Regions from separate parts of the Lysinibacillus sp. NPDC097279 genome, predicted to be linked through region 2. Evidence: riboswitches for the same ligand, from Rfam matches in the RefSeq annotation. Region 2 holds a riboswitch; the other holds the start of a gene.
The links. A riboswitch is a leader RNA that binds a small molecule or an ion and turns the genes downstream of it on or off. The one in region 2 is predicted to bind thiamine pyrophosphate.
Positions count from the first base shown of each region.

Region 1: linked by a shared signal. The riboswitch ahead of thiM (hydroxyethylthiazole kinase) and the one ahead of ACIQ1H_RS06575 (ABC transporter substrate-binding protein) in region 2 are both predicted to bind thiamine pyrophosphate.

Region 1 covers NZ_JBIWDA010000001.1:130,294-134,514, forward strand. Annotated here, with positions in the region: gene thiE (thiamine phosphate synthase) at 1-56, opposite strand, end outside; gene thiD (bifunctional hydroxymethylpyrimidine kinase/phosphomethylpyrimidine kinase) at 46-870, opposite strand; gene thiM (hydroxyethylthiazole kinase) at 870-1,625, opposite strand; TPP riboswitch at 1,714-1,812, opposite strand; gene mbcS (acyl-CoA synthetase MbcS) at 2,007-3,593, shown strand; gene sppA (signal peptide peptidase SppA) at 3,778-4,221, shown strand, end outside.
Region 2 covers NZ_JBIWDA010000001.1:1,298,835-1,303,055, reverse strand. Annotated here, with positions in the region: gene ACIQ1H_RS06585 (response regulator transcription factor) at 1-138, shown strand, start outside; gene ACIQ1H_RS06580 (sensor histidine kinase) at 135-1,133, shown strand; TPP riboswitch at 1,464-1,575, shown strand; gene ACIQ1H_RS06575 (ABC transporter substrate-binding protein) at 1,772-2,767, shown strand; gene ACIQ1H_RS06570 (thiamine-binding protein) at 2,768-3,061, shown strand; gene ACIQ1H_RS06565 (ABC transporter permease) at 3,058-3,831, shown strand; gene ACIQ1H_RS06560 (ABC transporter ATP-binding protein) at 3,806-4,221, shown strand, end outside.

The DNA.
Region 1 (4,221 bases), 1.2 Mb from region 2:
TTTTTTACGTTCGCTGTGCCCATTATAAAATAAAGCTGTAAATCACTACGTTTCATGAATGGTTACCTCACAAGTATCGAGAAATTTTTTGTAAGCAAAATGATTTGTTGGCCCATTGCCATTGCCAATCAATAAATCATGGCTAATGGCTAGCTGAATAAACTTTTTCGCTTCAATAATCGCTTGTTTTAAAGGCATTTTCTGGCCAATAAAAGCGGTTAAAGCAGCAGAAAATGTACATCCCGTTCCATGTGTATTTTTCGTTGCGATTCGAGTAGATTGCATTGAAAATGTTTTACCATCATTAAAAAATACATAATCTGTTGCAAAGTTATCATCCTGTAGATGACCACCTTTAATAATGACACATTGAACACCTAGCTTTAATAATGACTGTGCAGCTTGTTGGATGTCTGAATAATTGTGTATTTTGCTTGCTGTAAGCGTCTCCGCTTCAGGGATGTTAGGTGTGACGATTGTAGCAAGTGGTAATAGAGTGTTTTTTAACGCCTCAACTGCTTCTTGCTGTAATAAGTTTTCGCCACCTTTGGCGATCATTACAGGATCAACAATAAGTGGAATATTTAAATTAGACATAGCTCCTGCAATAGTATGAATAATATCTGAGGAGAAAAGCATGCCTGTTTTTATTGCACTAATTGAAAAATCCTCCAGCAGTGAATGAAGTTGTTTATTTACAAAAGCTTGATCAATTGGAAACACCCCGCTCACACCTAAAGTATTTTGTGCTGTTAAAGCGGTAATAACGGATGTCCCGAATACATTTAATTCTTGGAAAGTTTTTAAATCAGCTTGAATACCAGCTCCACCACCGCTATCTGAGCCAGCTATTGTCGTCACAATATGCATTATTTTTCACCGTCCTTCGATAAACGGTGAAGCTCATTTAAGACGGACACTGCGAAATCACCATTATATGGCGCACAAGAAGCGGCATGTTCAGCAACTTTTTTATAGCTCGTTAATGTATGGCACAACTGAGTATATGGCTCATTACCTGCCATATAAGCTGCACAGCAAATAGCACTTAATAAACAACCCGTCCCTGTAACTTCTGTCATGCGAGCGTTTCCACCAATAATCCATTTAGAATGCTCACCATCAGTAATAAAATCTTTTTCACCAGTTACAATAACAATGCACTTATATTTTTTAGAAATCTCTTGTGCTTTATCTTCAACAGATATGGAGCCGCTGCCACTATCCACACCTTTTTGTTGCCAATGAACATTAGCAATCGCGGCAAGCTCACCGATATTGCAACGAATAACAGCAAAGTGAACCGCTTCTAATAATTGCTGTATCGTTTGTTTACGTAAAGTTGTTGCCCCAACACCAACAGGGTCCAAAATCACAGGTATACCTAGCGCGTTTGCTTTTTTGCCAGCAAGGAACATCGATTGTTTTGTACGGGTAGTAAGCGTGCCAATATTAATTAATAAGGCTGATGCAATCGATACCATCTCTTCAACTTCGGTTGATTCATCGGCCATGACAGGTGAAGCACCAATTGCTAATAAGCCATTTGCTTGGAAATTGGCAACTACATAATTGGTAATACAATGAATCAATGGCTGTCTTTTACGAATAGTTTGAAAAATCATCATAGTCCTCCTTTTTTGGATGGACGTAAGCATGCAAAAAAGCTCTTTTTCGTGCAAAGTGTACACGTAAAAAGAGCTTATCATCAGTAATAAGATGTGTGTTGCTCCCTACGTCAGTATTAACTAACAGGTTCAAAGGGTCAGGTTTTACCTTCTCAACTCGTTATGAGTCCCCCTGCAATCATGAATTTTTTAGTTGTCCAAAATGTAACATACCTATTCTCAGTATTCAATAGTATTTTATCATTATCTGGAAAGCAGTGACTGATGCCATATAATAAACCATGATAATTGTCATGACTTTGTGAAAATAAGGTCCATCCATTGAAAATCATAAAAAATGAGTTTTATAATAAACCTAGCAATAAGGAGGCAGTTATTATGAAAAGACAGGATTTAATCGCACCAGAATGGTATAACATTGTTGAGGAGATTGAGAAGTATGCTCAGGACCCTTCTAAAAAAGCATTAATTGTTTATAACAATCATGAAGAAATTCAACATATTACATATGCAAATTTACTTGAAAAAGCAAATCAGGCGGCCCATGTATTTACTTCGCAAGGACTAGCAAAAGGTGATGTGCTTTTAGTAATGGTTCCAAGATCTGTTGAGGCATATATCGTATACATAGCAGCATTAAAAGCGGGCTTAACGATTATTCCAAGCTCAGAAATGTTGCGCACAAAGGATATTGAATACCGCATTACACATGCAAATGCCAAAGGAATAATTGCTTACGAGCCATATATTGAGCAATTTGATGAAGTAAATAATCTAAAGGGCATTTTGCAATATGTAATTGGTCAGGCGCATGCCCCATGGCAACCGTTGCTTGAAAAAATGGAGGAGCATCCAACAAACTATACGAATCCTACACCAACAAAAAGTACTGACACTGCTTTTTTAGCCTATACAAGTGGAACAACGGGCAATCCTAAAGCAGCTGTTCATACGCATAGCTGGGGTTATGCTCATTTACGGACAACAGCACCAAATTGGTTAGGTGTACAAGAAAATGATATAGTATGGGCTACTGCGGCACCTGGATGGCAAAAATGGATTTGGAGTCCGTTCCTTGCAACTTTAGGCAGTGGTGCAACAGCCTTTGTCTATAAAGGCAAATTCGATGCATCAACTTATTTGTCGTTGCTTGAAAAATTTAAAGTAAATGTATTATGCTGTACACCGACAGAGTATCGATTTATGGCAGCACTTAATAATTTACAGGATTATAATTTAAGCGAAATCCGCCAAGCGGTATCAGCGGGAGAACCATTGAATAGTGAAGTTGTAAAAGTGTTTTTAGAAACGTTTGATATCCAGGTTCGAGATGGCTACGGACAAACTGAAAATACATTACTTGTAGGGACAATGGTTGGCATGGAAGCGCGCGTTGGGTCAATGGGAAAACCGACACCAGGAAATACAGTAGAAATAATCGACGACCATGGAAATCCTGTGTCTGAAGGTGTAGTTGGGGATATTGCCGTGCATCGTGAAACACCTGCACTCTTTAAAAAATATTTCCAAGATCCCGAACGCACGAGCCTACAATTCCGCGGAGAATGGTATATAACTGGAGACCGTGCATATAAAGATGCCGATGGCTATTTTTGGTTTGAGGGCCGTGGAGATGATGTCATAATTTCTTCAGGCTATACAATAGGGCCATTTGAAGTGGAAGATGCATTAATGAAACACCCTACAGTAAAGGAAGCTGCTGTAGTTGCTAGTCCTGATGAAGTAAGAGGAAATATTGTCAAGGCATTTATTGTCCTGCGTGAAGGTGAGACAGGGGATAATACGCTTATTAAAAAGTTACAAAACCATGTGAAATTAATGACTGCCCCATATAAATATCCACGTGCGATTGAATTTGTAGATGTTTTACCGAAGACTGCATCGGGTAAAATTCGTCGTGTCGAATTACGTCAACAAGAAAAAGCTCTTTATACACATCAATAAATATTTCCTAGGAAATAAAGGCGAATAATCAAAGTTCATGTTTTATTATGAACTTTTGATTTTTTGTTGTAGCCTCATTTATTTATAGTAAAATAATAAACAACAGAACATTTTTACATAAAAATTGCTTAAAAGTGAAACGTTTTGGAAATTTAGACGTATAACGTGTTGAGGAGGCGTTTGTATGAATGTAAAAAGGTGGATAGCCTTGGCTATAGCTGCTGTGTTGTTAGTATTTTCATTAGGAATTAATACGATTTTTGCAATATTTAAATCAGACTTCTTTAGTAATTTTGACAGCATTGTCGCTGGAAATAATTTAAATGTTTATGAAACTGTTATTGAAGGTGAAGATTACAGTAAGCGTATTGCCTATTTAAAAGTGGATGGAACGATTCAAGATGTTGGATCGAACACATTATGGCAAACCGTAGCTTATGATCACCAGTTTTTCTTAAATCAATTGGACAATATTTTATATGATGATTCAGTACAAGGTATTGTGCTAAGTGTAAATTCACCAGGTGGTGGCGTAAAGGAATCGGCAGAAATTTATAAAAAACTGTTGCAAATTAAAGAGGAACGTCAAATTCCAATTTACGTTTCAATGGATTCGATGGCTGCTTCT
Region 2 (4,221 bases):
CAGCTAGAAGATCGTAATCCCAATTTAATTAATGTGTATATTAAAAAGCTCCGCAACAAGATTGCCGATACAGATGGTGTGATTATTCAAAATGTATATGGAGAAGGGTATCGTATGAATACCCGTGTTAAACAATGAAACTAAAAAAGAAATATCAACTATTGCTATTATCGGTTATATTCAGTGTTCCTCTTTCTATTGTAGTGATTAATGTTATTGTAACGGTAATTTACAATTATTTTTCAAATGATACAGAAACCCAGTTTTTTGAGTCAAAAGCCTATCCAATAATGCTAGGTTTATTTCTCGTCAGCTTTTTTACTTTGGCTATATTATTTTCCAAATCCATTAATTCATTAATTAAACGAATAAATGAATTAAACCAAACCATTATGGAGTTGGCGAGTAATGACAAGAAGAGACTTCAAAAGATCTCTTACTCTAGAAATGATGAATTAGGGGATTTAACTAATGCAGTAAACCTGCTCATTGACCGTACGATATCGAAGGAAATTGAAATAATGCAACAAGAGCAAATGAAACTAGAACTTTTAACGCAGTTGCGCCATGATATTAATACACCTTTAACAGCTATGCGCTTACAACTTTACACAATCGAAAATGATTTTTCACAACATCAGGATATTTTCAATTCTCTAAACGAACAAATAAACTATATTTCGAAATTATCCAATGAATATGACTTTGAGCGCTTATCTCGTGTTGATAATTCCTATATAATCATGGAAAAAGTCGACGTTCCAAAACTTATCCATACCATCATTTTAAAGTGGAATTTTTTATATAAAATCAATCAAATCTCTATTGTGTTAAACGATTCTCCAACGAAATTCCATTGGAAGAGTAATGAAATTTGGTTGCACAGATTATTTGATAATATCTTCCAAAATATTTTGCGTCATGCAGCATGCGATACTTTGGAAATCACTTTGCAAAAAAACGTAATTATATTTAAAGATAATGGGGTTGGGTTTAATGTGGTGGAAAAGGGCACTGGCCTACGAATCATCGAAGATATTTGCCGAATGCTTGAACTACAGAGTACAATCCAATCTAACGAAAAAGGTACTCAAGTTACGATAAGTTATGCGCAACATTCAAACTTTTTGTAATGGCAACACCAGCAAATTAAAAGCCTCCCAAAATTGTATTTGAGATCAACTTTATGTTTAACGGGGTAAATGCATAAATCATACATGGAATTGGGTGCTTTTGTTTACACATTTTTCGATTGTTTTTTCGGAAGTGATATTTGTCCCAAAATACCATACAGCATAGTCTGCTACTCCAAACGCCATGCTTAAAACCTTTTCTATTTGCAAAAGTCATGTCGCAGATTACTAGTATAGTCTTGTAAAAGCTCATTTTTTTCAACTACGAAAATTACTAGCTTGTCATTTTACGATACATATGGGTATAATAATCAACGAAAAGTTCATAAGTTAAGAATGTAGGGGGGCTGGAAGTTGCCAGCTGAGATTGCGTCCGTTTAGATGCTGACCCTTTGAACCTGATTTGGCTCGTACCAGCGTAGGGAACATCTATTCAAAAATAATCATTTACTATTTTTTGATACCGTTTGCAAACGTCTGGGATAACTCCCAGGCGTTTTTTGTTTAGGATTCATTATTCCACCTAAAACGAGGAGTAATCAATCATAAGCACTGCAAATGGCCTTAGAATACCTTTTTTTCTGGTGTAAACATTCAATCATGAACACTTTCAAACTACTAGACTTGGAGGACACAGCATGAAAAAGTGGTTTTTCGTTCTTATTGCTGCATTAGTAACATTAGTTGGTTGTAGCGAAAAAGAGGACAAAGAGGAAACAAACTCATTAAAAAAGGTATCCGTTGTACTAGACTGGACACCTAATACAAATCATACAGGACTGTATGTGGCGAAAAAGCTGGGCTACTTTGAGGAGCAAGGCTTAGACGTGGACATTATTTTACCTGGTGATGCTGGTGCTGATCAGCTAGTTGCATCAGGCAAAGCACAGTTTGGCGTAAGCTATCAGGAAGGTATTACGCAAGCACGTGTACAGGGTGTACCACTTGTATCAATTGCCGCAATTATTCAGCATAATACATCTGGCTTTGCTTCGATTGCTTCAAAGGGCATTACATCTCCAAAGGACTATGAAGGAAAAACGTATGGTGGCTGGGGAAGCCCAATAGAACAAGCTGTTTTACAATCACTTATGCAAAAAGAACAGGCGGATATCAAAAAATTAGATATTGTTAATGCAGGAGATTTAGACTTTTTCACCATGATGCAAAAGGATATTGATTTTGCCTGGATCTATTATGCGTGGACAGGTATTGAGGCGGAGCTACGTGGGGAAACATTAAATATGCAGTATTTAACAGACTATAGTGAGCAACTTGATTATTATACACCTGTTTTAGCTACGAATGAAAAGATGATTAAGGATAATCCTGATGTGGTAAAGGCATTTGTAGCTGCAACGACAAAAGGCTATGAGTATGCCATTGAGCAACCTAATGAAGCGGCTGATATTTTACTTGAAGCGGTACCTGACTTAGATAAAGCACTTGTGCATAAAAGTCAAGAATGGCTAGCAAACAAATATCAAGATGATGCAGCGCAATGGGGCGAACAAAAATTAGCAGTTTGGGAAAACTATGCGGAATGGATGACGAAAAACAACGTCTTAGAAGGAAAATTTAATGCAGAGCAAGCATTTACAAATGATTTCTTACCAACGAAAGGAGCAAATTAAATGGCTAATTCATTAATCAGTGTTCAAATTATACCGAAAACAGAAAAATATGAGGATGTCATCCCTTTCGTGGATGCGGCAATTGCAATTATCGATGCTGCAGGTGTGCGCTATGAGGTGCAGCCACTAGAAACGACTATGGAGGGAGAACTGTCTACCTTACTCCAAATTATTGAACAGATGAATCAAAAAATGATTGACTTAGGTGCCATTAATGTAATTACACAAGTAAAAATTTTATATCAGCCAACTGGCATTACAATGGGGACATTGACGGAGAAATATCGAGGATGAAACAAGTAGTAACGAAAGGAAGGTCGATTATTTTTATCGCCTTCCTATTAGTCATCTGGGAAGTCATTATCCGTTTTGCTGAAATCCCACATTGGCTATTGCCAGCGCCGAGTGCCATCGTGATGGAGGGCATTCACTCTTACCAAACGTTTCTTCCCCATGTTTTCGCTACTATACAGCTTGCTGTGATAGGTCTTGCTATTGGTGTGCTTTGTGGCTTGAGTGTTGCGGTGTTATTACATCGTTCAAATACAATGCGGGCATTCTTATATCCGATTTTAATTGTGTCGCAAAATGTGCCAGTGCTCGTTTTAGCGCCATTATTAATTATTTGGTTTGGCTTTGGGCTGTTACCAAAGCTAATTATTATTTGTCTCGTTTGCTTTTTCCCAATCGTTATTGCGGCAATGGATGGCTTTCGTCAAACGTCACCAGAACTTAAGCATTATTTTGCGATGATTGGTGCTACAAAACGTCAAACGTTTTGGAAATTAGAATGGCCATTTGCCTATCCATCTATATTTTCAGGTATTAAAATTGCCGCGACATATAGTGTGATGGGAGCAGTCATCGCGGAATGGCTTGGTGCGAAAAAGGGGATTGGTGTTTATATGACACTTGCTCAATCATCGTTTCGAACGGATCGTGTATTTGTGGCGATATTTGCGATAGTTTTGTTAAGTTTATTGTTATTTAGTGTTATACGTTTCGTCGAAAAGATTACTGTAAAGGGGAGAGGATCACATGCTGAACATTCAAGACATTTCTAAATCCTTTGGCGCGCTTGAAGTAGTGAAAAACCTATCCTTTACGGTAAAGGAGGGCGAATTTGTAGCGATCATTGGTCCCTCAGGTAGTGGGAAAAGTACGCTTTTTCAATTAATAGGCGGTATATCGCCCTTAAATCAAGGAGCTATTTTGTTAAATGGAGAAAACATTCAGCAAAAACCAGGCACCATCGGCTACATGCCACAGCAACCTAGCTTATTACCTTGGCGGACAATTTTGGAAAATGTCACGATTGTCGAAGAATTACATCATCGACCTAATATAGAGATTGCAAGAAAGTGGTTAGAAAAGGTTGGCCTAGCTTCTTTTGAAAATGCATATCCCCATGCTTTATCTGGAGGCATGCAGCAGCGCGTATCCTTTCTGCGAGC